Regions from separate parts of the Paenibacillus sp. S29 genome, predicted to be linked through region 2. Evidence: riboswitches for the same ligand, from Rfam matches in the RefSeq annotation. Region 2 holds a riboswitch; the other holds the start of a gene.
What was found. A riboswitch is a leader RNA that binds a small molecule or an ion and turns the genes downstream of it on or off. The one in region 2 is predicted to bind cyclic di-GMP.

Region 1 (15,259 bases), on a different contig from region 2:
CACCAGCAGCATGGGGTGATAATCGAACACATAATTCACGGTGGCGTGTGGCTTGCCCCACCCGTTCCCGCGCAGGGCACAGCACTCACGATGTTGCCCCAGCAGTTGCGGACGGGGTAACTTGTCGATTAATTGTTCATGCCAAAGCCTCATGCTTCCACAACCCTATCTGTCGCTTTTTCTGTTCTAATGGATTAGCATACGGATACCTGTCAGCACAATACCGATCAGGAAGCCTGTAACTGCGCCATTAATACGTATCCACTGCAAATCCTGTCCCAGTTTGTCCTCCATCAGTGCAATCAGGGATTTGTTATCCATCTTGTCTACATTTTCGCGCACCAAGTTACCAATCCGACTATGGTTAGCTTCCACCAGTCCAGTAATACCCTCCACAATTCGCACATTGATCTTGTCCAGCAGCTCGGTATTCCCTCTTAAATCAGTCAGCATCCGATCCAATAGCGGTAAAATATAGGTCTGCACATAGCTTCCGTCTTCCATGTAGTCCAATAAGCGTATACGCAGCTCTTCCATTTTGCCCAGCACTGACGCATCGCCTTCCCAAGCTTCAACAAGGCTATCCTTCCAGCCGTTCAACCCTTCCTGAACCGTATCTTTCGTCGCCAATCGGGTCACCTGTGTTTTCAGACCATCCAGCACAGCCTGACGGCGCGGGTGCTCTTCCCTTTGCAGTTCTGCTACCTGATCCAGCAGGAAATGACGAATCATTTCACCCATACGCTCTTCGTTCAGATAGCCGAGGAATGCGTTCAAAGCAAACTGCATCAGCCCGCTCACCTGCAAACCACTGACAGCCTGCATCCCTAAGGTACCCAGCGTATAACCCGTTTCGGGTCGCAAAAGCCAGGACTCGGCTTGCTCCAGCGTATAATCCAGTGCGCGGCGATCATAGCCCTTCGCGCTGGTCTGACGAGCAAGCGACTCCAGCAGCGGTCCGGCGTCAAAGTCAGTCACCTGCCGCTTGAGCTCCGCCACGATGACCGGAGCCAATTCCGCGAGCGGGAGCGACTGGACAAGCCGCTTGGCAAGAACATCTATGGATGCCGCCGCCTCCGGCGTGCGCAATCCTTTTTCTACACCGCCCAGCACCAAATCGGCCAAACGGATATCTGCAATTTTAGACGCGATGCTGTCTTTGTTTAGCAGGTTATTTTCCACCGTACTTACCAATGCATTCGTGAGCTTGTCCCTATTTTTAGGAAGCAGCGCGGTATGTGGTATCGGAATGCCTAGCGGATGACGGAACAAAGCAGTGACAGCGAACCAGTCTGCCAGTCCCCCTACAAGTCCTGCCTCAAAAGCTCCGGCTAACAAACGAGCCCAGCCATATTGCTGGAAGGGCAATGTGGCTGCAAAGCCTGCCCCTAGAATAACGAGCGACCAAGCCGCTGCGGTTTTCGTATTTTTTGGTTTTCCCATCCTGTAATCCTCCAAACTGACTGTCGAGTAAGTAAAGCACTATACCTGTATTACCCATCATATCATTGCCCGTGTCATTTCCAAAGTTGAAAGCACTTGAGATGAAACGCGCAAGGGCACTTTTTGCGTAATTTTTTATGCATATATCTCTCTTTTTTACATTCATGTTTGTGAACAAAATCACAGCACTGGGCCCAAACTCTTATTTTCAATAATAAGCCTTACGAACCATTTTATCAGAACCAAGTCCCATTTTTTTTAAACCGAAAGGAGAAGTGAACAAGAAAGTTGAATGGGCATAAGATACCTTTTTTCAGTACCATGTTGGTATTTGACCTCAGAAAGGATTTGAATCCATGATAACCCCAGATTCTTTCAACAGCATTCGACTTTTTCATATGGATTACCAGGTTATATATCCATAAAAAGTGATACTCCCATAAAATTCAAACACATATTTTGCTATATAGACATATTTGATGTGATAAAATAAACTTTTATAAATAGGGAATCATGTTTAATCAGTCATTATATATTGGTAATTCAAACCAAGATATGCTAGATAAAATTGCTTTTTTGTAAAGGAATTGAATATGACAACAGACCAAAAAAACAACGTGGGCCTCTGGAATGGCGATCCGGTCGTTATTGTACGCACTCCCTCCGCTTTTGCCAAGCAATCCCTTTTGTATATCCAGGAAGTAGGCTACTTCCAAAAAACTTCTGCTTTTATGATGGAAAGGAAAGAACTTGCCTCTTTTTTGCTTGTCTTTACGTTGTCTGGTAAGGGAGAATTACTGTACCGGGGCAAGAAATATATCATAAAACCTCAAGATTTGTTCTTTGTTAATTGCGAGGAATATGTTCAATACAGCACCTCCGGTCATGAATCCTGGGAGTTTATCAGCCTGTACCTGTATGGCAATCTGATTGAAAATTTTTACGAACAATTTGCCAAGCATAATAAACCGGTCATTTCCATGCATAATCCGCATATTATATTGGATAAGCTCCATGCTCTGATTTGTGGGCAGTCTGACAGAAGTCTTTCCGCTGAGCTACTAACGTCCAGGCTCATTGGTGAAATACTAACGTGCATTTTGCAACATCCCTATGATCATCCGTGTGTGAATGCTGAAACCCTGAGCGAAGTACGTCGGGTACAGAAATATTTGGATCAGTCCTACTGTGAGCGAATAACACTGGACTCGCTGGCAGATATGTTTGAATTAAACAAGTTTAATCTGGCTAAAAATTTCAAAAAGCAGATCGGTTTCTCTCCGATTGATTATCTCATTAATGTCCGCATCACAGCCGCTCAAAGCTGGCTTAAAACCAGTGACATGTCCATTGTGGATATCGCAAGGTACGTAGGGATTCCCAATACGAGCCATTTTATTAACCTATTCAAGGAGCATGTAGGAGAAACACCTCATTCCTTCCGCAAAAAATGGGGGAACCGTTCAAAGTTGTAAATGAGAGGTTACATGAAATCAGTTTGATAGATGATAGACGCACAAGCTATTCAAGTTAATGGCAAAACTGTCGAAAGGCAGTGACGCAAAACTATAGGGCCTTCCTTTCCAGATGGCAGCCAGCTACCAGATGAACGAGCTTTTTATTATGTCTTTTTTACATAGATCCATCACAAATTGCTTTACCTCTCTCGAAGAAAGCCCTGATCGCTATGATCAGGGCTTTCAGAGTGTCGAGAAAGTCCAGAGGACTTTTCGACACTTCTATTTTTATATGGGGAGACGCATCTTTTAAAACAAAAATCGATTTAAAACGATCTGAGGCCCCTAGTTTTTAGACCACTAAGACAGTTTTAAACCCCCTGCAAAAAAACAGGGGGTTTCTCGACAGCCTGAAAGCCCTGATCGCTATGATCAGGGCTTTTTTTCTATTGGGATAGTCATGTCAGCCTAGCATGCTGAATATACTAATTTCGAACTAGGAGGAGGGAAGGAAAAAACATAACCGCCGAAGCATTGCCATATTACGATGAATAGGAGAATCACTTGGAGCATGAGAACAAAAATAAATGTAATGATCATTGCCTTATTGCTCATTGTCCAAAGCTTTTTCAGCGCAACGCTGGCTTACGCAGATGCTCCAGCCCCAGAACTGCCGCAGAGTGCTGTATCCGATCCTAACCATACCGTTACGGATGCTGTATACGTTGTCCCAAACCTTGAACCTCCTAGGGAGATTCCTTCAAACACGGTTCCCTTCGTTCAAGGAGCAACCAGTTCAAAGTCTCAACATGATGCAGCTCCGCAGAGCATATTAACGAAGTTGAGCCTGACCGACGAAACAGGGCGTGTCATTGATGCGGTATATAGTCCAGACAGCCAATTCGACATCGGATCAGCCATCCAACTAGGCTATGAATGGGAGCTTCCTGACAATACCTATAAGTCAGGGGACACCTTCACCTTTCATTTACCAGAACAGTTTGTCATCTACACTGATATCTCATCTCCGTTAGTCACTACCGACGGAACCGTGGGATACTTCACAGTAGATCGTCAGGGCAAGGTGATCATGACCTTTAACCAATATGTAGAGAATCATTCCAATGTCAGCGGCAAACTGCAAATCAAAACCGAGTTTACGAAAGAAACGGTGAAAGGCAGTACAGAGATCATCATTGCGATTCCGATCAAAGGCGGGGTACAAACGGTCATCGTGAATGTAAAACCCCAGTCAGGGCCAACCCTAAGCAAACAAGGGAAAATAGCTGGCACCAATCAGATCGACTGGACCATTGATGTGAACAAACAACTAAACACCGTAAAGCATGCCCTCATCACCGATCCAATTCCTTCAGGGCTGGAACTCAGAAGAGACTCTATCCGGCTCTATCATCTACAAGTCAATATCGACGGCTCGACCGTTGTTCGAGACCTAGTGAATGCAAGTGAATATGCCATTGAAGCAGATCAAGCCGGGACAGGGTTTGTGATTCATTTTCAAGACGATAGCATTAACACGGCCTATCAGATTCAATATTCCACGCGTATTATTGGCGATGAAACTCGTTTCTCCAACACAGCAACGCTTTCAGGAGATGCGATAGAGAACGTTGTTGCTACCGCTACTGTTCAGGTGGAACGTGGTGAATTTTTGTCCAAAAAGGTTGAAAAATATGATCATGCCACACAAACACTCTCGTGGGCCATAAGATATAACTTCAGCGAGACAAAAATTCCCGAAGCCAAAGCTCTTTTAATTGATCATTTCAATAAAACTCAAGAATTGCTGCCCGGTTCTTTGAAAGTATTTAAGGGAAACACACTGGAGGAACTCCCATCGTGGGCGTATACTGTCATCCCAGTTGATTATCCGGACCGCAACGGCTTCAAACTTCAATTCAACTTCGACGTAGATTCAGCCTATACCATCCGATACCAGACTCAAGCCAGAGGCCGTGTCTATGATAATGGAAAAGTTATAAACATCATAACCTCGGATGGAACGCAGAAGATTGTATCGACGGAAATCATAAGCGGAGTTATGACTAAAATGTATGACACACCCAATTACAACACCAAAATCATACCTTGGGTGATTACCATCAATACAGACTTGTACATCATGAAAAATATCGTCATTCAGGATGTGTTTCCAAACGGGGGCTTGGCTTTGTTACCGGATACCCTGAAAATTCAAAGTGTTGACGGAACAACGGAGCTACGTGCACCCACGGATTATGAGCTGATTCCGCTATCACAGGACTATAAACAAGGATTTACGCTCATTTTTCATAAAGCCATTCAGAAGGCTTATACAATCAAGTATTCAACTACCTATAATAATGACTGGAAAACGGATACGACGAAGCCCGAGTTTCGTAATAAATCCCATATAGAATACCAGTTTGAAGACGGAGAAAGATCATCGCAAGAAGTGGAGTGCCCGATCTGGCCGGACTTTATGACACAACGAAACGGTGCCAAGCAAGGAAGCTATAATGCGACCTCCAAGCTCATTACCTGGGACATTAAAGCTAACTACAATCGCAAGATCCTGAATCACGCGGAAGTGAGAGACCCCTTGTTGCAAGGTCAGAAGTTACTGCCCGCCTCCGTAAAAGTATACGATATGACCTTACTGGGATGGTGGGATGGCGTACAAAAAGGGGCTGAAATCCCAGCAGATCAATACACCATTATTCCTCCCTCCCAGCAAAATGGTAATGAATTGCGTATCCAGTTCAAAAATAAGATACAGACTCCCTACTGGATTACCTTTCAAACTTCATTGGAAGGAGAACTGATTGAAAAGGAAATCCATAATCAAGCCCTTCTACTGGATGGACAAAAAACTGTCTCCGAATGGGCAGCGCAAGTCACGGTACCTCATGGCGGAGAATATGTATCTAAAGTCGGTGCACAAAATGGAAATAAGATTGACTGGAGCATCCGCATCAATGAAGGACAGTCCCATGTATCCAACGGTAAAATTATAGACCAGCCTAGCAGCAATCAAATCTTAATTGAGGATTCCTTTCATTTGTACTCTACAATCATCGCTGCCAACGGAAATACCACCAAGGGCACCGAGTTGATTAGAAACCAAGATTACAAGCTGTATATCAAGACAGATGCTCAAGGCCAGCAAACGTTTGAACTTACTTTTGCTAAGGATATTTCCACTGCTTTTATACTTGAATACCAATCGTTCATTCATGCTGAAGACAAAGCCAAAGTGAGTAATAAGGTTGCCTTTGAGGGGGATCGTTTGACGACAGAACTGCGGGAAACCAGCCAGGAAATCATCGTACGAACGTCTTCCGGCTCCGGTTCTGGCGGGGGTGTGACCGAAAGTCTTGAGCTGACCAAGGTAGATCAGGATATGCCTGACAAGGTACTGCCTGGCGCACAGTTTGCGCTCTATGATAAAGGTCAAAAAAGAACCCCTCTCATTCAGACCACCAATCAGGAAGGCAAAATCATCTTTTCCTCCTTGCTTCATGACGATTACATCTTGGAAGAATTGGCAGCACCGGAGGGCTATAAAATCACCGAGGGCAAGCTCGAGATCAAAATAGACGCAACACTGCGGCAAAGCTCTGGCGTAAAGAGGGTTGTGATCACCAATCGTAAAGAAAAGAAAAACGACCCTGAACCACCTGTAGACCCGGGAACTCCAACAGACCCCACGAATCCCTCAGGACCAGGAACGCCTACTCATCCAGACCCTTCACCCCCGTCCGGAGGCTCAGGTAAAAAACATGACAAAGATCCGGAAATACCCGATACTCCGTCTATAACCGTGCCTCCGTCATTGCCAAAGTCTCCGGAGGACATAGCCCCTCCACAGGAGGAACCTGCGCCTATACCACCGGAGCCAGAGCTGCCAGCCGTTATGCCTCATCAAAATCCTCCTCCTCCGGTGGATTCGAAAGACGATCCCGAACCTAAGATCCGTCTCAAGGTTCCAGGGAAAGAACCTGAAGAGCCAGAGGATACACCTGCGGTACATCAATTACCCCAAACAGGTGAAGGCAGCCCCGTTCCGTTCTATTTGACAGGCATAGCGATGGTTATATGGGGCGTATTTTTGAAATTTAGACGGACAAACAAAAAATAAAATTAATCACCTGCCCTGATCTCCCGGCTCATTCCATTCCCGATTGGAATGAGCGGGAATGGGGCATTTTTTTAAAAAGTATGTATAATCCGTACTTTGCTTAGGGGAGGCGAGATTGCTGCGTCTGCGTAAACTTTCCTACGTATTCATTGTGTTAGGCTTACTTTTTATTTTGTTTCCTAAAGCGACGGAATGGAATGAGGATCGGGAACAAAGCAAGCTATTAAAAGCAGCCGAGCTACCAACAGGAAAAAGCGATGCGCTATGGACCGCCAGTCTTACGGACAGCTATGCTCGCTTGTCTACTCGTCTTACGGAAGTTCCGGTTAGTGAAGCGCGACAAAATACTTCCCCACCTCCTGCTCCCATGGCAAGCGCTAATGAACAAACTCCCATAGCCACTATTAGTATAAGTCGTATTGCTTTAAAGCTCCCTGTGTTGGAAGGCGCAACGAGGATAAATATGAGACACGCGGCTGTACATATGCCGGAAACGGGGACGCTGGGACAAGCGGGGAATGCCGCCATTGCTGCTCATCGGGCCCGTACCTCTGGACGTTTATTTAATCGTCTAAATGAATTGAAGATTGGGGATAAGATTGTTGTCAACACTCGGGGTAACCAATATGTATATAGCGTTTATAGCCTGAAGGTGGTTGATCCTACGGACGTGTCTGTTCTGAAAAGCTTCAAAAAACAAAAGCTGCTCACGCTGATTACATGTGACCCTCTCGTAAACCCCACCCATCGTCTCATTGTTCAGGCCAAACTAAGCACCTAAAGCCATTTTAAAGTACCTATTTCTATGAGTAAAAATAAATCAGGCGGGCCATTCCTGTTCATTACAGAAATACACCCGCCAATGCTCACATCATGATTCAGTTGGATTCTTGGCAATCAGCTTGAAATCATCAAAGTGGAATCCTGGTGCAACCACACAGGTTACCAGCACGGGCTCATCCCCAAGCGGACGTGCCGTTTGCCATACTGCTCCTGGGACGAGTGCTTGTGGATGCTGTCCTGCCTCCACATCCGCACCGACGATAATCACAGTTTCTTCACCAGGCTCTTCTCCGCTTCCACCCAATTTCAACTCTACAGGGCTTCCGCTATGATATAACCATAGCTCATCAGAATGGACCACATGCCACTCGGAGAACTCGCCCGGATGCAGCAAGAAATACGTAGACGAAGCTGCAAAGCGCGGACCGGAATACACATCCGGCAGTACAGGCTTCGGAATTTGGAAATGGGCCTTCCACATCTCTTTGTACCAGCCGCCTTCTGGATGGGGCTCCATGCCCAATGCCGTTACTAGCGGTGAAATAGCTTTCGTCATTGTCTAACCTTCCTTTACCCTAAATTCCTTCTTCCCTACTGTAAAACATAGCGTTGCTTTTGTCACGTTTCTCCCTTGGCATGTCGAACGCTATTATTACATGTCAAATTAAATAACATTAAATTGTGAATATTCATTTAATTTTATCATATAAATAGCAGTTAACAAGCAAAAGGACATACCAAAATATACTACGCGTAAAGTTTGATGACATAAAATCTTGTTTTTTATTGTAAGCTTATAGTATCATGAGAGAAATTTTGAAATTCTAATAGAGCTTGATCATGTCAATCCGTCTACTAAGCTATGTATCCAAGCCTAAAAGGGGTGAGCTCTCTGATCCAGTTTCGCAATGTCAACAAGCATTACGGTCACTTCCATGTACTCAAAGACATCAATCTTCAAATTAAGGAGGGCGAGGTCGTCGTAATCATCGGTCCCTCCGGCTCGGGTAAAAGCACCCTGCTTCGCTGCATCAATCGTCTGGAAACGATATCAGATGGGGAGCTGATCGTTAACGAGGTCCCTGTACATGACAAAAAGATTGATATTAATGCCTTCCGCCGCAACATCGGGATGGTGTTCCAACATTTCAATCTGTATCCACACAAAAAGGTGATTGAAAACATTGTACTGGCACCTATGAAGGTACTGGGCATCTCGAAAGAAGAAGCTACTCAAACAGCCATCACCTATCTAAAGCGCGTCGGAATCGAAGAAAAGGCACAGAGCTACCCCGCCCAATTGTCCGGTGGACAGCAGCAGCGGGTCGCGATCGCCCGTGGGCTCGCGATGAATCCAAAAATTATGTTGTTCGACGAGCCTACTTCAGCTCTTGATCCCGAAACGATCGGAGAGGTGCTGGATGTTATGCGCTCGCTCGCCCATCAGGGCATCACAATGGTCATTGTCACTCATGAAATGGGCTTTGCACGTGAAGTGGCGGACCGCGTGATTTTTATGGATAAAGGACAGATTTTGGAAGACAGCCAACCTGCCGAATTTTTCCAGAATCCGGGTGAGGAACGGGCTCGCCTGTTCCTGAGCCGTCTGATTCATCATTAAACAGACTACCAATGTTGCGTAAATCGAAAGGGGAATGTTCTGATGAGAAAAAGATTTCAATGGAGTACTTTGGTGCTGGTAGCTTTATCTTGTCTGCTCGTCTTGGCAGGCTGTGGAGGCAAAGAAGGAGCAGCAACGTCGGGGAATGAGCCGGCAGCAGCCAACGGGCTGGAAGCGATCAAACAGCGTGGCAAACTGGTCGTTGGGGTTAAATACGATACCAAGCTGTTCGGACTGAAAGACCCGGCTAGCGGAAAAGTAGAAGGCTTTGATATCGACATCGCTAAGGCTGTAGCCAAACATATTTTTGGCGATGAAACCAAACTTGAACTAAAAGAGGTCACGTCCAAAACACGAATCACCTTATTGCAAAACGGGGACATTGACGCCATTATCGCGACGATGACCATTTCGGATGAACGTAAAAAACAGGTTGATTTCAGCGACGTCTATTTTAACGCCGGGCAATCTCTGCTCGTGAAAAAGGGGAGCCCCATCACCGGGCTGGAATCTCTGACCCCAAAAACCAAGGTGCTCGCCGTGAAAGGCTCTACTTCCGCCAAAAATATCCGTGAAAAAGCTCCTGAAGCAACGATATTGGAATTCGAAAACTATCAGGATGCTTTCAACGCCCTCAAAGCAGGTAAAGGAGAAGCGTTAACTACCGATAACTCTATTCTGCTCGGCATGCAGAAGCAAGATCCGAATTATATTCTTGTAGGCGGGAACTTCACAGAGGAACCTTACGGCATTGCAGTGAAGAAAGGACAGTCTGAACTGCTGCAAGCCATTAATGATACGATCAAGGAACTGAAAAGCAACGGTGAATACGATAAGCTCCACGAGCAATGGCTTGGGGTTAAACCCGAATAGTATTCTTGTGAAGGAGCCGCGATTGCGAGCTCCTTCCTTTCTTAGGTCTGGATAAGGAGGTACATTCGCAGATGCTTACTTTTGATATCAACGTACTTTTTGATCATAGCGACCGTTTCAGAGAAGGCTTGCTTCATACCGTTCAAGCTAGTGTCATTGCCTTGATCGGAAGCTTTATTCTAGGGGCTATTATTGCCATCCTCCGAATTGCGCCTTTTAAATGGCTGAACTGGATCGGTACCGTCTATGTAGAGGTCATCCGCAATATCCCATTGCTGATCGTCGTACTGTTTTTTTATCTCGGGCTTCCCACTTTGGGCATCCCTTTGGACGGATTCGTATCTGGAACGCTTGGATTGACCGTATACACGGCCTCCTTTATTGCTGAAGCCATACGTGCCGGCATTCAATCTGTGCCCAAGGGGCAATTTGAAGCGGCAAGGTCCTCCGGGTTGAGTTACAACCAGACGATGATCAGCATTATTTTACCGCAAGCCATCAAAATTGTACTGCCTGCAATCGGCAACCAATTCATTAATCTGGTCAAAAACTCTTCCGTGCTGGCTATTGTGGCCGGACTGGACCTAATGTATTACTCGGACCTCATTAACTCGGATACCTTCCTGCCCATCACAGTCTACGCCATCACGGCGCTGTTGTATCTTATCTTGACGGTTCCGCTTAGCTTTCTTGTACTATATATGGAACGGCGTCTGTCCAAAACATCCTAAGGAGGGAAGCCCGTATGGATTTCGGTGGATTATTTGTGTGGCCTAATGTGCGTTTTATACTGGAGGGCTTCCTGCTCACGCTGGAGGTTGCTATTTACTCTATCGTGTTCAGCTTCGTTCTCGGTATCTTATTCGGCATCCTGCGCTATACCCGCTTACCTGTCATTTCACAGGTTGCAGCCTTTATCATTGATCTCATTCGCAATCTTCCATTATTGCTCATTATTTTCTTCATCGGTATGGTTTTACCATCCATCGGATTGTCGATTTCCCTCAAGTGGGCAGCCATTACAGGCCTGTCGATCTTCGAGGGAGCCATGATCGCCGAGATTGTGCGCAGCGGTCTGAATTCGGTCCATAAAGGACAGGTGGAAGCCGCACGTTCCTCCGGTCTAAGCTACTCTCAAACCTTATGGCATATCATTCTGCCCCAAGCGCTTCGTCGCATGGTGCCCCCGATTGTCAGCCAGTTCATTTCCCTATTCAAGGATACCTCACTGGCTGTCATTATCAGTTTGCCGGAGCTGACGCATAACATTCAGATTGTCGGTGGGCAAAATCAATCCTTTGTCATTCCAGCCCTGCTGTTCGCAGCTTTCCTGTACTTTGCTGTCAATTACAGTATGTCACTGATTGCACGCAGGCTGGAAGTTCGTACACATTAAAGCTCGTGATACTCATCAGCGTTGCCACTAGTTGGAACGCACTGTTAATACAGCTTGTATCTTTTCAATTAATCGCTTCAATGCTTCTCCCTGATAACGGCCAGACCGATAAATCAACTCTAGCTGACCCTGGAGCACGCCGCACAAAATAGGTACAGTGCAAAATTGTGAGCGATCCAATTCTGCCGCAAGGGACTCCGTCTGTAGGGTTACGGCAAGTCCCTCCTGCACCCAGCGCAGGATTGAAGGTATGGAATTTGTCTCCAAGACGGTTGCAAAGGGATACCCGCGATCCCGGAAGCACTTCTCAATCAGCTTCCTGCCGGGATGACACTCTGGCTGCATCGCCCAGGATACATGCCTCAATTCGTCCAGCGTAATGGAAGATCGGTTGGAAAACACATGCTCTACCGGAACAACAAGACAGTAGTTCTCCGTACGAAGAGGAAGCTGGACAAGCCTTTCATCCGTACCCGAATGCAGCGTAATGCCAACATCCATTCGGTTATCCAGCAGCTGTTCTGTTACATCAAATGATGGATGGATGTGCAGGCTGACTCTAGGAAATGACTGATGAAAATGGATAAGCATTTCATGCAATGACTCCTCCAGCTCCGGTAATGCGATACCAATCCGCAAACTCCCGCGTTGCTCGGTGCGCAACTCCTCAATGGAAGCCTTTGCTTGCTGTAAATCCTTGAGCGCATGTGCACTGTGTTGCAGCAACAATTTCCCGGCATCTGTCATTTTAATTTTCTTACCTGCACGGTCAAAAAGCGTCATGCCCAATTCCTCCTCCAGCGCCTTGATTTGCAAGCTAAGCGTGGGTTGGGAGATTCCAATCTTTTCCGAAGCTTTCGTAAAATGTAGTTCCTCGCATACGGCAATGAAGTATTGAAGCTGACGTATTTCCGTCTTCCTTCTCTCCCTTCGAGAATCCCCAGAATGATTGCATGAAAAGGTCAAAAGAAGCGCAAAATCGGATCCATCCGGTTCGCGCTTCTTCTTCAGGTTATTGCGCTTTTTTGAGATTATTGGGCTACTTCTGCTTTTTCCGCAGTCAACGTAATATTCGCAAACGTGTCTGCATCATACTCCTTGCCACGAGTAATATCGTAATTGGCTACCCGATTATTCACTGCCTCTAACGAGTAACGGAATAACGTCGGTACGATGGGTGCCTCCTCGCTCATATACGCCTGCCACTGATTGTATATATCTTTACGATAATTGTCGTCAAAGGCTTTCACAGACACCCCTTCCTGCAACAGCTTATCATTCTCTTCACTGGTAAAGCGCGAGTAGTTAAAGCTGGCTCCGCGTCCATACAGCCCACTAGGGTTTACATCTGTACCTGTACTCCATGCGCCGCCAAAAATATCAATGCCGGGGTCATCCTTTTGCACACGGTCATAGAAAGAATTGAACTCAAGCAGACGACCGTCCACCAGTTCGACATGAAGCCCGACATCCTTCCAATTTTGCAAATAAAACTTCGCCAGCGATTCGGCTGTCGCATCCCCGCTCATTGCTGCATAATGGAGTACCAGTTCCTTGCCCTTAGGGTCCTCACGGTATCCATCTCCATTGGTATCCACATAGCCTGCCTCGTCCAGCAGCTTTTTCGCCTTGTCCGGGTCATACGTGATGCCCTTTGCATTCATATCATGATATCCCTTAAAGGCAGGCGGAATCAGGGATGTTGCTGGAATCCGAAGTCCATGATAGAGCTGCTTGCCGACCTGCTCATTATTCAGCGCATAGCCGAGGGCCTGACGCAATGACTTGTTCGCCAGCTTGGCGTTCGGGTCCATGATATTTAGATTCTTGGCCTGATCGAATTTGCCCATCTTAAAGCCTACATAGCTATAAGATAATTCCTCCTGACCGAGAAACTGTACATTTTTCGGATTGCTGGCCTCATTGTAACGGGTGGTTGGATAGCTGGCCCAGTCGACTTCTCCACTTTTCAGCGCCTCGGTAATGACATTCGGGTTCACCACCTTCAGATGAAGGCCATCTAACTTGGGCTCACCGTGGAAATAATTTTCATTTTTGACGAATTCCACAGATTCACCTGTGACCATGGATTTAATTTTGAACGGCCCATAGCCAATCGGATTTTTACGGACAGGATCAGATCCGGCCATATCTTTCACGGGAATATTCTGAAATACCTTTTTCTCCAGTGGTGTAGACCAAAGCCCCGATTTCACCGAAGGATTAGGTTCCTTGAAGTGAATGGTAACGTCTTTCTCATTCAGCACCTTGATGCCAGAAATGGTTTTGGCCTTACCCGCGTGATAATCCTCCATGCCCACAATGTTGGTCATAAAGCTATCATAACGCGGACCTTCATAGTCTTTATGACCAATCACTTCATAGGAAAAAGCATAGTCCTCTGCCGTTACGGGATTACCATCCGTCCAGTTCAGCTTGGGATCAATTTTGACAGTCACCGCCTTATTGTCTGGGGAAAAGGAAATTGTCGCCGCTCCTTTATCATCAATATTCAGATTGGAGTCAATCGAAAACATAGAAGGGTAGAAAAACTGGAAGACTTCAAAATCAGGATTGCCTTCATAAAATACAGGATTCAGAATACCTTCAAAAGGGGTATCAGACACGAGTGCATAATTGATGATGCCACCCTTAATCGGCGCCTTATCGTTCTTGACCGCCTTCGCCAGCGCTGTCGCATTCACCTGCTTGCTGTCGGACCCTGAGCCGCCTGTACCGTCAGACGATTTCCCTCCATTTGAAGCGGAAGGCGAACCGCTGCATGCGGCCAGTGAAAATACCAAAATTGCAGATAGAACAGGCAGAATTCCTTTTTTCCAGCGTTTAACCATTGTAAATCCCTCCTTGTCATTGTCCTTATCCTTGAACTTCAGTTAACCCAATCGTTGTCTGGCATCCGTGGCGCGTTTGAGCGCCTGGCCAATAAAGTTAATCGCCAGCATTAGCACCAAAATAAGCAGTGAGGCAGGCAACCACATCCACCAGCTATTCTGCAAAACATCCGGGTCATTGGCATAACTCACCAGTGTACCCAAGCTTGGAGTAGATTCCGGTAAGCCAAAGCCGAGATAAGAAAGACCGGTCTCAATCCCGATATTTCCCGCGAGACTGAGGGTCAGATTGACGATCACGACCGAGCTAAGATTGGGCAGCACGCCAAACCAGATGATTTTCCAATTAGGTGTGCCAAGGGTTTTCGAAGCCTGCACATAATCCAGTTCGCGCTCCGACAACACCTTGGCCCGGATCAGACGTGCTTTTCCAATCCATAAAAAGGCAGTCATAATGAAAATAAAGGACCCTATGCCGCTTTTGGGTACAATGCTGACAAATACGATAACCAGCATCAAAAACGGAAGCACCAGAATAAAATCAATGATCCGCATGATGATGTTATCGACCAGTCCCCCATAAAAACCAGCCAGCAAACCTAACGTTAAGCCAATAGCGGCGGATAACAATGTAATCGTAAAGCCGATGGTGAAGGAATTGCGAGCTCCAATGACCAGCTGACCGAAAATATC
Region 2 (15,259 bases):
GGAAATTTCTGTACCGCTCTTGCGATATGATGGCTTCCGCTCCACAAGCGATCTTCCCTCCATACGAAGGTAATGCGCGGCTCCGACTCACGCCCCTCGTCATAGCGGGAGACACCTGTAAACTGCTCAATATCAAACTGATTGGGATGTGAATATGCCGGGCTGACATACACCTCATCAAAACGCATCAGTTCCTCAATCATCCGATGATGTAGTACAGGATAAAAGTTACGTGCCCTGCTGAATGGCACATCAACCGTCCAAATTTCAGACACATATGCTGGCACCATCCACTCCAGCGACTTTTGCACAATGACGATAATTCCCAGGTCCGGGGATTGCTCGTATTCGCGTTGCACATTGAGCAGCTTGAGCAACGCATGACCATACAAATAATCCATAGTGTTGACGATGATTACACGTGTAGAAGCTTTCATTTTATGCACGGTCATGCCGACTGCTAAATCATAGGAAGGATTCATCAACGATTGCCGCAAAGGCTCTCCGAGCCATTTTCTCGACTTCGCATCACCGGTCAGAATATAGTCAGGCATTTCTACACGATAAGGTGAATACGTGGCATGACCGACCCTCATGTCCTCGAGATATTCGCGTCCGCACCCCTCACACGCAGTGCTGACACATACATGGATTCCCTGCCACAGCACCTCTCCACCACGTACCTTACCTCCACAATGCGGGCACTGTTCCTCATGCCGAACAAACGGTTTAATGGGTATCATGATTGTTCTCTCCAACTTTCGGTACTGTAATTTGAACACGCCAAAAGGTCAGGATGGACTTCATCATCCAACCCAAATTAGATTTAACTTCCTTAAACAGCAAATCTAATAGAAATACAGATATCGTAAAGGACAAGATCGTCGCCACTAACGACCCTCGGACACCGAGCAAAGGGATTAGCGCGTAATTGAAAGCGATATTCGTAACCGCCCCTACCACCGAGGTCAGCAGCGTGTATCTAAACAAATTTTCATTGGTAATAAACAAGCTTTTAGCAACACTGAAGTTGGTGAAAAACAGACGAATCGCAAACAGAGACAACAGCGAACCTGCTTCGGTAAATTCTCTCCCATACAGCACAACCACTACCCATTGGGATAGAAAAAATAAAGGTACCGAGGTCACAAGAAAGCATATAAACATCAGCCGATACACCTTGGACAATGTCTGTCTGTATTCGTCACTTCCTTTCTGCTTGGAACGCGTCACCACCGGAGCATAAGCCGTCGTCAGAACGACCGGAATGAAGCCCAGCACTTCGATGAGTCGGAGTGCAACGGAGTATTGCCCGACCGCAGCATTCCCCAGCAGTTCACCGATAATGACTTGATCGATCCGTGCCTGTACATATACAGCGGAGGATGACAATATAAGCGGCCAGCTGTGATTCATGATTCGCCGAGCTGTGGTTAAGCGGAACGTCCATCGGTTCACACGTCGTCCTTCCTTATGGAAGAAATACAGCAGCAGCAGGCTTCCCAACAGAAACTCTCCATGAGCACACAACGCCACCAACCATATCGGAACACCGGACAACAAAAGAATGATTTTGAGGGTGGAGCCGAGAACAAAAGCGGTATTCTTGGCAACGACCGTGTATTTGGACAGCATCTGCGCACGAAACCAGTAATCGATGATATCAAACAATTGAAATATCGAGGCCGTAGCCAGGATCAGATTGATCAACCGCACTGAACTATCTTCCGGTCTGAGCAGTGAAATGAAGGAATAGGACAGTACAATGGCTATCAGAGTACCTACCAATTTCAGCAGAACTGCCGTCCCCAATAGCTCATGCTCATCCTTGGGGTCTTTGACAAGATCGCGTACTAATATAGAATCAAAACCAAGGGTCGTGAAAATCAGAAACATCCCGAAAAAGGATTCCGCATAATTCCACTTTCCCAGTTCCTCTGGTCCCAACACTCTCGCCATGATGATGCTGACTGCCAGGCCAAACACCATGCGAATCATTTTGTCACCGAACAGCCAGGATGTATTCACCAGCAAACTTCTGCGCGGTTTGGCGCGTTTTTTGACTAATGTCATAGGTTTTACTCCATCTTAAAAAATGACCTTTCGCACAGCCTTATAACCTGCTGTTCTGTCAATACAGCTGCAATCATGTACAGCGAAGAGACCCCCGCTCAGGCGGGTGGCCTCTCCATCTCTTACACGACGACAGAAGCTTCAACTGCAGCCTGCCTTTTTACCCGCTCCAAGTCTGTATCCACCATCATATGAATGAGCTGCTCGAAGCCTACTTCCAATCGCCAGCCCAGCTTTTCTTTCGCCTTGGCACAATCGCCGAGCAATAAATCTACCTCTGCCGGACGGACAAATTGAGGATCAATTACGACGTAATCCTCATAATTTAAACCTACATGGGAAAAGGCAATTTGCAGCAGTTCACGTACAGAATGCATTTCTCCTGTGGAAATGACGTAATCATCCGGTTGATCCTGCTGAAGCATCAGCCACATCGCCTTTACATAATCGCCTGCAAAACCCCAGTCTCGCAGTGAATCCAAATTTCCCATGCGCAGCTCCTGCTGCAACCCTAGCTTGATACGAGCTACCGCATCCGACACCTTACGTGTTACAAATTCCAGTCCTCGGCGTGGCGATTCGTGATTGAACAGAATGCCAGAGCACGCAAACATATCAAAGCTTTCGCGATAGTTCACTGTAATCCAATGGCCGTACACTTTGGCGACACCGTAGGGACTACGTGGGTAAAACGGAGTCGTTTCTGTCTGGGGTGTCTCCAGCACCTTACCGAACATCTCGCTGCTTGACGCCTGATAAAAGCGCGCTTCCGGTTTGGCAATTCGAACCGCCTCCAGCATATTGGTGACAGATAGCGCTGTAATCTGCCCTGTAGCCAACGGCTGCGGCCACGAGGCCGCTACAAAGGATTGAGCAGCCAAGTTGTAGACCTCATCTGGGTCGGACTGACGGACGGCTTCGATCAATGAAGCCAGATCGGTCATATCACCGGAAAGCCAATGGATGTCATTCTGGATATGCGCTACATTTTCAAAGTTCGGTGTGCTGGTTCGTCTGCGCACCCCGTACACCTCATAATCCTTGGACAGCAGCAACTCAGCCAGATAGGACCCGTCTTGTCCGGTAATCCCTGTGATCAGCGCTTTTTTCATTCCAATTCCCCCACCGTTTTTTTATTGTTCAACCAGATCCAGGCCTTGAAATGCCTGATACACAGACCTTAATCCCTCTTCTAGTGAAATACGCGCCGACCAGCCCAGCCCGGAAATTCGGGATACATCTACCAACTTACGCGGCGTTCCATCAGGAGCGGAGGTGTTAAAGGTAATTTCTCCCTCATAGCCGACTACATTCTTCACTCGTTCAGCCAGCTCACGAATGGAGATATCCTCACCTACGCCGATATTTACAATTTCATTTCCTTCATAATTGTTCATCAGGAACAGACAGGCTTCAGCCAAATCATCAGAATGAAGAAATTCTCGGCGCGGCGTACCAGAGCCCCATACTTCTACAGTCGGAGATTGATTCAGCTTGCTTTCATGAAACTTGCGGATGAGCGCAGGTAGCACATGAGAGGTCTGGAGATCAAAATTGTCGCCCGGACCGTATAAATTCGTCGGCATCACAGAAATAAACCGGGTTCCATACTGACGGTTGTAAGACTGACACATTTTAATCCCGGCAATTTTAGCAATCGCATAGGCCTCATTAGTAGGCTCCAGTTCACCCGTAAGCAGATATTCTTCTCGCAACGGCTGCGGAGCAAATTTAGGATAGATACAGGTAGAGCCGAGGAATAACAGCTTGCCTACATTCGCCCGGTACGCCGCATCAATCACATTCGTTTGTATAAGCAGATTGTCACGGATAAAATCAGCCGGATATTCGCTATTCGCCAAAATCCCACCAACTTTGGCCGCTGCCAGAAATACATAATCCACAGGCTCTGTTTCAAAAAAATGATCTACCGCCTCTTTATTGCGTAGATCCAGCTCACGGCTTGTGCGAGTAATAATATGACGGTAACCCGCATTCTGAAGCGCTCGGACAATAGCGGAACCCACCAGTCCGTTATGCCCTGCTACATATATGTTGGAATGAAGATCCATACTTATCCCCTACCTTCTTCGTGAAAATGAAAGACTTTAATACGCATCCTTGGAGCCTAGCAGCACACGAAATGTTTTCAGCATAATGATCATATCTGTGCGGAAACTGCGTCTGGATATGTACTCCAAATCCAGTTCTACCATCTGGTTAAAGCTTAGATGATTACGACCGCTGATCTGCCATAGACCGGTGCAGCCTGGTGTAACCGTCAGACGCAGCTTATCCCTCACTGTGTAATTATGGACTTCTCTTGGCAACGGGGGTCTGGGTCCTACCAGACTCATCTGCCCACGCAGTACATTGAACAGTTGTGGCAGCTCGTCGATGCTCGTTCTGCGAAGAAAGCGACCCACACGGGTAATTCGGGGATCGTCCCGCATTTTGAACATCGCACCCTCAATTTCATTTTCCACCAGCAGTGCAGACAATCTCGCCTCGGCATCAGACACCATGGAACGAAATTTGATCATGCGAAACGGACGCTCATTTTTCCCAATACGTACTTGATAAAATAACGCACTGCCTTTTGGGTCCTCCAGCTTAATCAGCAAAATGACAAGCAGAAATACCGGGCATAGCACGATGATTCCAATGAAAGACAATATAATATCCATGCTTCGCTTCACGAACGGGTATACGTTCCATCCTTGCCGCCGTTCAAGCCCATGAGCGACCGAATATACATCCACTGACGCGCCCAGCACTTCGGCCTCGTTCGAGCGGGAAGAAGACACGTCTCATCACCTCGCTCCTTATTGATAATTATTATTTATACATTGTTAAAAGAATTTTATATACTCTCATTTTCCTCCTTTTTATTCATGTCAGATTGCGTTCCTCCATACCCCTCTCGGCGCGGGTATTCGAACGCTTCACATTATTAAGTACGACACCCAGAATGCGCGCCTTTACTCTTTCCAAATTCGCTTTTGCTTTCTTGACGACATCCTTTTTGACCTTCCCTGCCTGCACCACCAGAATGACTCCGTCACACATAGCGCTTATAATTAAGCCATCCGGAAAGGACAGCAACGGCGGCGTATCCATTAAGATCACGTCATAATGTTCTTTTAGCTCAACCAGCAGAGCATTCATTCTGCGGGAACTGAGCATCTCGGACGGATTGGGCGGGTTCGGCCCGGCTGTAATTGCATGCAGATGGTCAATCCCGGTTTCCTGAACCACATCCTGCCATGCCTGTTGATTGGCAAGCACCCGTGTCAGCCCTGTATGATTACGCAAACCAAACATATGGTGCAAAGAGGAACGACGCAGATCCATGTCCATAATCAGCACCTTTTTCCCCTCTTGCGCATAGGTTACAGCCAAATTGCTAATCGTGACCGTTCTGCCTTCACCCGCCTGGGCGGACGCCACCATCATAACCTCAATCGGCTCGTCTATAGAAGAAAACTGGATGTTAGTACGAAGCATGCGGTACTCCTCCGAAACGGAAGACTGAGCATGTAGGGATGTAACGAGCTGATTATTGATTAATCGCGGCATATTGCCCTTCACCTACCTGTTTAGGAGTTGTAGTCGAGCTGTCAGAGCGTTTATCTTCTTTTTTCATTTTCGTAATCAGGGATAGGGTAGGCAGACCGAGTTCTTTTTCAATATCCTCTTCATTCTTAAATGTATCATCCAGTACCTCCAGCAAAAATGCCAAACCTATTCCCAACAATAAAGAGGTGGCAAAAGCAATAAATATCTGTATAGCGGGATTACTGTTCACGGGAACTGCTGGATCATTCAGACTGGCTTCGCTTAGGATGGTGACATTGTCCATTTTCATGATAGAGGGAATTTGCCGTTTGAATACTTTGGCTACCGCATTGACGGTTTTCACAGCCTTCGTATACGATAAATCGCGGATTGTTACATCCATGACCTGTGAATCACCTGCGGTGTTCACTCTTAATTTTTGCGCCAAAGCTGACGGAGTGACCTTAAGGTCGGGGAAGCTGGCGACCACCTGATCCATAATCGCCGAGGAGATCATAATTTGCTTATAGGAGTTCGTTAAGGCTATATTCGTTTGAACTACACTGTAATCAACGACACCTGCACGATCCGGTCGTGGCGTCTGGTTGATAATGAGCTTTGCGGTAGCTTCATAAATCTGCGGGGTAAAATATACATTTTTTATGCCCACTACAGTACATACCAGCAGTACGATGCTACCAATCAACCACATTCTTTTACGGATCAAACGGATGTACTCTTTCAACTGCACAAGACCAGTCCTCCCTGATTGACTTGTTTTCGATGCAATAACGCTTGTACTGATCCTCTGCATAACGGGGAAAAGAACGATGCATGACCCTCTAATCTATAGTAAAATGTTGTATAATAGCGCATAGAAGGTCTAGCCAGCGAATAAGCACAAAATGCTCAATAATCGGTGGCCTCTTAGGGTATATAAACGAAGACATAAGTGAAAACTATGAAATAAAGATACGTTATGTAACTTACATAACTAATTTATGATACAAAACGTATCTTGTCAAGCGTAAAATTGCTTTTTTACCTTTCTTAACCTTGCCTTCAGGAGGAAAAACAGATGAATTATGGCACCCGTATCGCTGAATTACGAGAACATAAGGGATTAAAACAAGAGGAACTAGCGCAATCCCTCGGAATTACGCGGGCAGCTCTTTCTCACTATGAAAAAAATAGGCGCAAGCCAGATTTTGAGATCCTGACCAAGCTCGCTGATATTTTCGGGGTAACGATTGACTACTTGGTGGGACGTACGAGCCATCCGGCAGCGATATTGGATTCAGATGTGAGGGAATTTGTGGACCAGCTTGAACTGTCCGACGAGGATATTCTGCAACGTTTCAACCTGACCATTGACGGACGCACCTTGTCTGAGGAAGAAGCCAAACGTTTTATTGCATTTGTCCGAATGGAACGAATGATGGAATAAAGAAAGCGGCCGACTGCTTCACGTCTCGCTCAAGTAGGACCAGCCGGTGGAATTTACACGCGCTTGTCCTTCCGGTATGTGGTTCCATCAGCGTCGTTTTCTAGCCATTCTGGCATCGTGAGCCCACATTGAAGCAAAATGTCCCGGATGTCCAAGTCGATAGCGGCTTTGTCTACTTTCCGTACGTTGTTTTGAAAAAGAGGGTTGTTCACCCCTAATTCTGTCTCCTTGTTCATTCAGCACTAACCTCGCTTTATTATTCTTGGTCACCGGAAAGAGATTTCCCACAAAACCATGTATGTATAGTCATGAACAAAACTATTATATATGAATACATACCTGCAATGTTGTCGTCTTATGACGAGAATATAAAAGGATTTTCTTATTTTTTTCTTCATTATACGTAAAGTATTGGCAAATCAGAACGATTTTCCAACAAAAAAGAACCTGTCAGGTCCTATTTTCTCCTGATAGGTTCTTTTTTGTTTTCTTTCGAAATGATGTTAGGTATTCGTTAACTCAGGTCCTATATACATTCCGATCTGTTATTAAGCCACCTCGGCTGCCTGGGAAACCTGAGTGCCTCCGGTCGCCCGGACTTTGTAGACATAGTGGCCTCCAGCTTTTACTGTGCGGTCTGTATACGTGTTTCCCGCTACTTGCGAGGCAATCACCTGATAGGCCCCGTCGGTCCCGTCAGCACGCAGCACATCATAGGAAGATACGCCTTCTGCCTGAAGCCAATTAATCTTTACCGCCCCATCCTGAACAGAGGCAGCCTTCACCCCTGTTGGGGCTGAAGCTGCGGTCTGATCTGTACTTTTTAATTCCAAAATATATTGTACCGCTTCGCCAGGACCCAGCTTTTCTTCAAAATCAAGGGCAGGAGAAGCCTTGAGCCCTGATATGGAACGCTGTGCCTGACTGTAAGTAGAACCTGCTCCAAAACGTTCACCGGTGTACAAACCAGCTTTCGGCATCGTTACCCGTACACGAACGGTCTGCGGGGTAGCTTCGAAATTCACTAGATTCACCAGCAATTTGTCTGAAGTAGCGCCGCTACCTGCCAGCGGTTTAAGCTTGGACGTATCCACCGCACGAACATAGACCATCTTGTCCTTGGTATCCTCTGGATTCAGCACTGTATAAGTCAGAGGTTGTCCATGGGTGGCATAGGCTAAGCTCAAGCGTCTCATGATCTTAACGCGAGTGTCCTGTCCTTGCCCGAACGGATAAATTTCTGTGTTGGCCGGGTTATGACTTTGCAGATCGAAGCCTGTTTTAAACAGCGTATAATCTTTATAAAAAGCAGCGTGCTGGATAAACATATCGGCAAACCCAATTTGCGAACGCATAATCCGGTCGAATGCAGCTGCTTGTGGCTGACTAGCCCCGTAATCTGGATTGTCTCGATGCGTATCATTGGTACCGAACTCTGTGTTCAGCATCTTTTTCGCCAGTCCATTGCTCGAACCGCCGAAGGTTTTCAAATTTTGGACGAAGCTGCCTCCGCCCTCTTCATTATACGATTCACCATAGGCGTGTCCATTGGTCAGGTCGGTGACTTCCTCCAGCTGTTTACGTTGCGCCGGGTCTCGTTCCCATCCATCTGGGTCACCGCATTTTTGCGTACCACTGGTTTGATTTTTGCACGCCTTGGTAGAGTACGTTGGCCAGTAGGCCCAGCCCGGTGCTACGGTTTTGAGATGCGGTGCCAATTGCTTGCCTTCTGTATTCAACCACTTGGCCACAGCCAGGTTTACCGCCTTGGAGCGATTAAATAATCCAGGTTCGTTATCTACTTCATAATATTGAAGATAAGAACCGTATTTTTTTACATAATCGCGCAACTTTTGCTTGGCTGTCTCTGGCAGAGAACCATCTTTTTGCAGCTTAATATCACCTGTATATAAATACAAAGCAGACGATTGCATATTATACTGCTTTAACGTTTGATAGTAATCATCCACGTCTGTACATGCCTTGCCCACATTACTGGCACAGGTGACCCTCATGACATTGCCACTATAAGCAATGCCCAGCCACTTGAGAACGTATGGTAAATGCTTAACTGCACCCTGATCATAATAAAATTCTTTATTGTTCACATTTGTTCCGGTCAGTATATATTTACCGTGTACCGGTTCGACCGCAGGTGAAGCTAACGTCTCCAAGCTCAAGTCATCCCAAGTCCACCACACATTTTTATCTTCTGCAGAGGAGCAGTATAGGCAGCGCGCTGTCTTTAGCTTGAGTACGTTAACACCGCTTTGCAATTGCTCTTTGGGTATATACAACTCGTAGTTGTTTTTGAAATTATAAGCACTCCCAGTACCGGATACCCCGGCAATCTGAATAATACCGGACAGCTGATGATTTGAAAATACAGCCATTTGCGGGACTGCTTTGCCCGCATCCAAAATCCGAACACGGAATATCATACCATTGGGAGGTATCTGATTCAGCTTATACTGAAGTGTCAGTTCAGGGTTCGTGGACGCATTCAAACCGGGAGGAATATCTCCACTGCTGAGCAATACCGGAACTGTTGTACTCTCTTCTGCTACCGACAACGCTGACAGTGCTCCTTTAGCAGACGATTCGGTAGTGGCAGCTGCTGTAGAAATGTCGATATTATCCCTACCGACCACACCTTTGAATTCCGCTGAAGAGTCATCCCTCTGACCCAGCTTCCATACTGGACTGGCAGCCGCTACTTTATCCGTCTGCAATTCTGCGCTTCTTGAAGGCGTGTATATAAACCAAGCAATCATCGCTATAGCTACGACCGCTAATAGTCCAGATAAAACGACTGTATACCTATGGGATAACCATTTTTTTATCATATGATCCACCCTCTCTCCTCAAATTTTTGGACCGGGAAAGAGTATCAATCAAGGAAGAAACAAAGCGTTTCCGGGAATCACCGCTTTCGCTTCATGCTGACTTTCCCACATAAGACGTGCCATTGCGTCGCCTTTTTCATCATAGTATTCCACTTTTACATCTACCATTTTGCCTGCTTCCAAAGTAATACTGCCTTTACGCTCCGTCCAGCTTTGTTTGAACCAGCTGTCAATCACCAACTTGCCGTCTACCCATACGCAAATACCATCATCGGATATCGTTGTGAACGTATAGGTCTCGCTATATTGTGGTTTGATTTTACCCGTCCAGCGAACCGAGAACTGATCGGCATTCACCTTTGGATCAGCTGCATTGGCGCGCCAGTTGTAGTCCAGCTTGCTATCTGTACGGATCAAAGCAGGACTTCCATTCAAATTCATATTGTTAAAATATTCGCCCTGCAACCCGTTCACATATACCACATCAGGAACGGAAGGAGGGGTCGGAGCCGGGATAGGCTCACTTTGTCCCTCGTCCGGTAAGGTCGGTACATCTGTCCCAGGTTGTTCGATTGCTGCCAGCCCATTCTTCACATCATCCCGTGTCAAACTCTTCGAATCATTCATATAATCCTGTATTTGGTTTGTTGTGTTATTCTCGGTCAGCATCTTGCCCCAAGTCATGGAATATACCCATTTAGGCTGAGCCTGCAACACCTCAGAACTAGGCATCTCACCATGCTCCCCAATGGCAATCGGCTTATTCCGTGCCAATCCAAGCAAGCCTTCGTAATGACTTTGCTTAAAATCATTGTTGTAAATGTCTACTGCCAAAATGTCCACTTTGTCATCCCCCGGGTATTTCGGGGTATACGGAACAGTATACGAATTGGGCGCATTCGGACTCCATACCCACAGCAGATTGTTCAATTGATGTGTGTTTGTAAAACGGTCGTACATGATATTCCATAGCTGATTGAAATTAGTTTTGTTTCCCCACCAGAACCAGTCACCATTCATTTCGTGGTAAGGTCTCCACAAAACCGGAACCCCTGCATCACGAAGCTGCTTTAACGAAACAGCGACCTTATCCAGATCGGCAATGAGGAGGTTATACTGCGTAGTACCTGGGGTCACGTATTTGTTGAACTCTGTCTGACTTACTTTCGCCTGTACATTGGCCCAAGTCAGTGGCCTACCCGGTAGCGCTTCATGAAAAGTCATCGTCACAATACCACCGGATCTGCTCCAACGGATAGCACTATCAACGACATTTTTACGTTGTGCTGCTTCCGTAGCGTCAGATTGACCAGAGATAGCTCCCATCTCATAGCCGTGTACACCAACATATGCCTGACTGATTTTTTGGACCTTGTTACTTAATTCATCCGGACTTTCCAAATAATCATGCTGACCGGTGACTATTTTTTCCCCTGAGATGTTGAGTAAATAATTGTATAGTTCACGGGCCTGAATAGAAGCGTCCGAATTAACAGGTTGTAATGAAGCGGCATTCGCCACAGACAGAGAATCACCAAAACCGACGGGCAACAATGAAAAAAGCATAACAACGGGGAGTACATGACGTATCAGTCGATACAGAGGAATAAAATTGAATCTCACTTTCGCTCTTCCTTTCGGTAGCCAGGCTGCCATCCTTGTAGAAGGCCCTTTAGCTTTGCGTACCTGCCTTTCGACAGGGCTGCGTTTATCGTTGGAAGGAGTTTGGATTCCTTCTTACCCTAAGTATCGACTTTCTTTTACCAAAATTTAATAGGTCATGTTCATGAATTTACAGGTTTTCGCCCAATTTCGACAGTTTGAGCTATGAATTTTCATGAATTCGTCTTTTTTTCGTTTTTACGAAAACAATTATGAGATAAATTGGTGACGGGAAATTTCATTCCAATCCATACAAAAGCGGACAATATCCTCTTCAACCAATTCAGAACCAGTCTGCACCTCAATAAAATCCACATCGGTCACAGCCAAAATGCTATGCTTCGTTCCTTCAGGAATGCGAACTACATCACCAGCTTTTACTTTGTGCAGCTTCTCATTCAAAATAATTTCCGCTTCACCGCTAATAATGGTCCAAATTTCACTCCGTTTGAAATGAAGCTGATAGCTGATATTTTTGCCTTTCCGTACGCGGATTCGTTTGGTCAATACCTCGTTACCCTCGTCATACTTGACATAATCCACAACCCGATACTGCCCCCAACGACGTTCTTCATACATTGGACGCTGATCATGAGCCTTGAGCACTTCCTTAATGCGAGGACTTTCGGCCTTATTGGTCACAAGAATACCATCCGGGCTAGCGGCTACAATCAGATCATTCGTTCCAATGATCGCCACAGGAATGTCTAACTCGTTAATAAGACTCGTATTGACGCAATCCTCCGTTACTACACCTCTGCCCACTTGTTGATTAGACATTTCTTCTGTGAGTGTATTCCAGGTACCCAAATCCTTCCAAAAACCATCATACGGAAGAACTACGATATCCTTTTCCTTCTCGACTACTTCATAGTCAAAGCTGATTTTTTCCAGAGATGCGTATTGCTTTTGCATTTCTTCATAATTCAGCGGCAAACCCTTGGATGCCAAGATATCCAGCAAATAACTTAATTTGAATGCAAAAACCCCGCAGTTCCATAGAGCATTGCGTTCAATTAGACGCTCCGCCTGCTCCCGGTCGGGTTTCTCTTGAAAATGGCTCACTTCGCGGTAGCCTGTGCTACCTTGGGTGGCATCGTTTTTCGGAATAATGTAACCATATTTCTCTGAAGGATAGGAAGGGACAACCCCGATTAAAGCAAGCTTGCCTTCACTCTCCTGGAGTGTATGTTCCAGCTGGGCTACGGAAGCGAAGAAAGCATCCTCAACATAAGGATCTACAGGCAAAATAGCTATAATTTCATCAGGGGAAACACCAGCAATGGAATATAGATAAGTCGCTGTCAGCGCAATCGCAGGAAAGGTGTCTCTGCGTTCCGGCTCAACAATGATGCGCGTATTCGGCCCGACCTGACTCTGGATCATTTCGACCTGTGCTCTCCCTGTCGCAATAAACGAGGATTCTGATAATCCGTTGTCTCCCAATTGTCTCCATACCCGCTGTACCATGGATTCCGAAATCCCCTCCGGGCTCTCCAGTACCTTCAAAAATTGTTTGGAACGGGAATCGTTGGACAAAGGCCATAATCTTTTACCGGAACCACCAGACAAAAGTACGAGCTTCATAACTCTCCACTTCCTCTCTATATTGGTTGGATGATCGGATGGGGCAAAGTTGAGTAGCCCGCTACGGGCTGGATTTGATCTTACGATCGCTGTTGCCGTGGGATTCTTTGGATTGTGTAAGACATTTATATGTAAGAATCCCAAGTCAAAGGCGACCGCTCCGCTTCTCCAGATTCAAATCCATTCCTGCGCTACTCAAAATGCATCATGCCGATCATACCGTTTATTGCAAAAGGCACGACCGGACATTATTAAGTCCGGTCAGCCTGTAAAAATCTCACGCTTTCGGTGCTTGCACGCTGTGCTTGCAAGCTTCAAGTAATCGAGGTTTCGTAACGCCTTGCCCAGATTGCCTTCGGCAACCGCAATGGCGTACTTGATCGGAAGGAGCGGCTTCAACCGCGCCGCTCCCTCCGATACGCCCTTCCTACTCCCCCCATAAGGTGGGAGTTTAAAAACTGTGACTCCACGGCGAAAAGCAGCGGAGCGGGCAGAATTGTTCTGAAGAAGCGTCAGCGTTTGCCTTTATCCCCGGATTTTAACCTTTGAATGTTTTATATAATCCAGAAAATCCGGGGGTAACAGCAATCGGAAGAACAATCTGCACGCGCAGCGCCTTCAGCGCCTCCAACACCGCCACAGTCACTTTTTAATCTGTCACTTTTAAACTTCCACTTTATCCCGATTCCACCCACTCATCCGCGGACGACCCACGGAGTAGTATTCGAGCCCGGAGCCTTGGATCTGTTCCTCAGCGAATACGTTACGACCGTCAATGAGAACCGGCTTGCGCAAAATGGAGGCCAGTTGTACGAGATCGACTTTTTTGAACTCTTCCCAATCGGTCAACAGGCACACAGCGTCGCTACCTTCAGCGGCTTGCTGTGGGGATGAGCACCACATAATATTCGGGTGATCCACGCGCTCCTTGAATTTATCCATCGCAATGGGATCATACAGTTTGACAATAGCGCCTGCCTGAATGAGCGTTTCTACGATTTCCAGTGCTGGAGCTTCGCGGATGTCATCTGTATTTGGCTTGAAGGCGAGGCCCCAAATGCCAATGGACACACCGTTCAGTTGACCCAGCGATTCGCGCAGCTTGGATACAATCATAAAGCGCTGGTCGGTATTCACCTCGACCACCGATTTCAATAACTTAAATTCATAGTCTACATTACCTGCAATTTGGATAAGCGCATTTGTGTCTTTTGGAAAGCAAGAGCCACCATACCCGATCCCTGCTTGTAGGAAAGAGGAGCCAATCCGTTTGTCCATACCCATACCGTCAGCCACACAGGTGACATCGGCGCCAACCTTTTCGCAAATATTAGCGATTTCGTTAATGAACGAAATTTTAGTTGCCAGAAACGCATTGGACGCGTATTTGATCATTTCAGCACTACGGATATCCGTCACATAGATTTTATCCGTGAACACCTGATGCAGAGTGACCATGGTTTCACGCAATCCTGTATTGTCCAAACCAATAATGATGCGATCCGGATAAAGCGTATCATTGATGGCTGAGCCTTCTCTCAGGAACTCCGGCGCGGAGACGATATCGAAAGACAAACTCGTGTGACGAGCCAACACGTCCTTAATCTTTTCGTTCGTTCCGACAGGTACAGTACTCTTGGTCATAATAATCTTATACCCGTTCATGGCTTTCCCAACATCAGCGGCCGCCTGTTCAATGTACGACAAATTCGCCTCGCCGTTAGCCAGAGAAGGTGTACCTACCGCCAAAATTACGATATCCGAGCGGCGTACCGCATCGGCCAAATCCGAGGTGAACTCCAACCGGCCCGCTTCCAGATTCAACGCGATCAATTCCTCAATACCCGGTTCATAAATCGGAGATTCTGCCCGGTTCAACATGTCGATTTTGTGCTGCTCCAGATCGACACAAATCACCTCATTACCTTTTTGCGCAAAACATACACCCGAGACGAGCCCAACGTATCCAGTACCGATTACAGCCAGCTTCATTCCGTTCATCCTCCTTTTAGAAAGTTCACATAGGCTTGTTCTACATACTTTTTTAATTGATCCTTGAAATTTTCTTCATCAAATTTGCGCGCAT

Region 1: another riboswitch for cyclic di-GMP. It lies ahead of ACL9RM_RS07910 (collagen binding domain-containing protein); the one in region 2 lies ahead of ACL9RM_RS12520 (glycosyl hydrolase).

What each region holds. Positions count from the first base shown of each region.
Region 1 is NZ_JBMOUI010000004.1:21,227-36,485, reverse strand. It holds gene ACL9RM_RS07925 (TIGR02328 family protein) at 1-153, opposite strand, end outside; gene ACL9RM_RS07920 (DUF445 domain-containing protein) at 187-1,443, opposite strand; gene ACL9RM_RS07915 (AraC family transcriptional regulator) at 2,037-2,918, shown strand; cyclic di-GMP riboswitch class I at 2,969-3,049, shown strand; gene ACL9RM_RS07910 (collagen binding domain-containing protein) at 3,472-7,041, shown strand; gene ACL9RM_RS07905 (class D sortase) at 7,157-7,822, shown strand; gene ACL9RM_RS07900 (cupin domain-containing protein) at 7,913-8,380, opposite strand; gene ACL9RM_RS07895 (amino acid ABC transporter ATP-binding protein) at 8,687-9,445, shown strand; gene ACL9RM_RS07890 (transporter substrate-binding domain-containing protein) at 9,488-10,318, shown strand; gene ACL9RM_RS07885 (amino acid ABC transporter permease) at 10,390-11,049, shown strand; gene ACL9RM_RS07880 (amino acid ABC transporter permease) at 11,064-11,714, shown strand; gene ACL9RM_RS07875 (LysR substrate-binding domain-containing protein) at 11,742-12,497, opposite strand; partial or broken gene ACL9RM_RS07870 (LysR family transcriptional regulator) at 12,504-12,680, opposite strand; gene opp4A (oligopeptide ABC transporter substrate-binding protein) at 12,746-14,566, opposite strand; gene ACL9RM_RS07860 (ABC transporter permease) at 14,609-15,259, opposite strand, start outside.
Region 2 is NZ_JBMOUI010000006.1:118,903-134,161, forward strand. It holds gene ACL9RM_RS12470 (hypothetical protein) at 1-743, opposite strand, end outside; gene ACL9RM_RS12475 (flippase) at 730-2,073, opposite strand; gene gmd (GDP-mannose 4,6-dehydratase) at 2,196-3,185, opposite strand; gene ACL9RM_RS12485 (GDP-L-fucose synthase family protein) at 3,207-4,145, opposite strand; gene ACL9RM_RS12490 (sugar transferase) at 4,182-4,880, opposite strand; gene ACL9RM_RS12495 (CpsD/CapB family tyrosine-protein kinase) at 4,966-5,652, opposite strand; gene ACL9RM_RS12500 (YveK family protein) at 5,633-6,382, opposite strand; gene ACL9RM_RS12505 (helix-turn-helix domain-containing protein) at 6,710-7,078, shown strand; gene ACL9RM_RS12510 (hypothetical protein) at 7,132-7,314, opposite strand; gene ACL9RM_RS12515 (hypothetical protein) at 7,627-9,924, opposite strand; gene ACL9RM_RS12520 (glycosyl hydrolase) at 9,973-11,547, opposite strand; cyclic di-GMP riboswitch class I at 11,561-11,641, opposite strand; gene ACL9RM_RS12525 (sugar phosphate nucleotidyltransferase) at 11,797-13,173, opposite strand; gene ACL9RM_RS12530 (hypothetical protein) at 13,435-13,572, opposite strand; gene ACL9RM_RS12535 (UDP-glucose dehydrogenase family protein) at 13,837-15,165, opposite strand; gene ACL9RM_RS12540 (glycosyltransferase) at 15,171-15,259, opposite strand, start outside.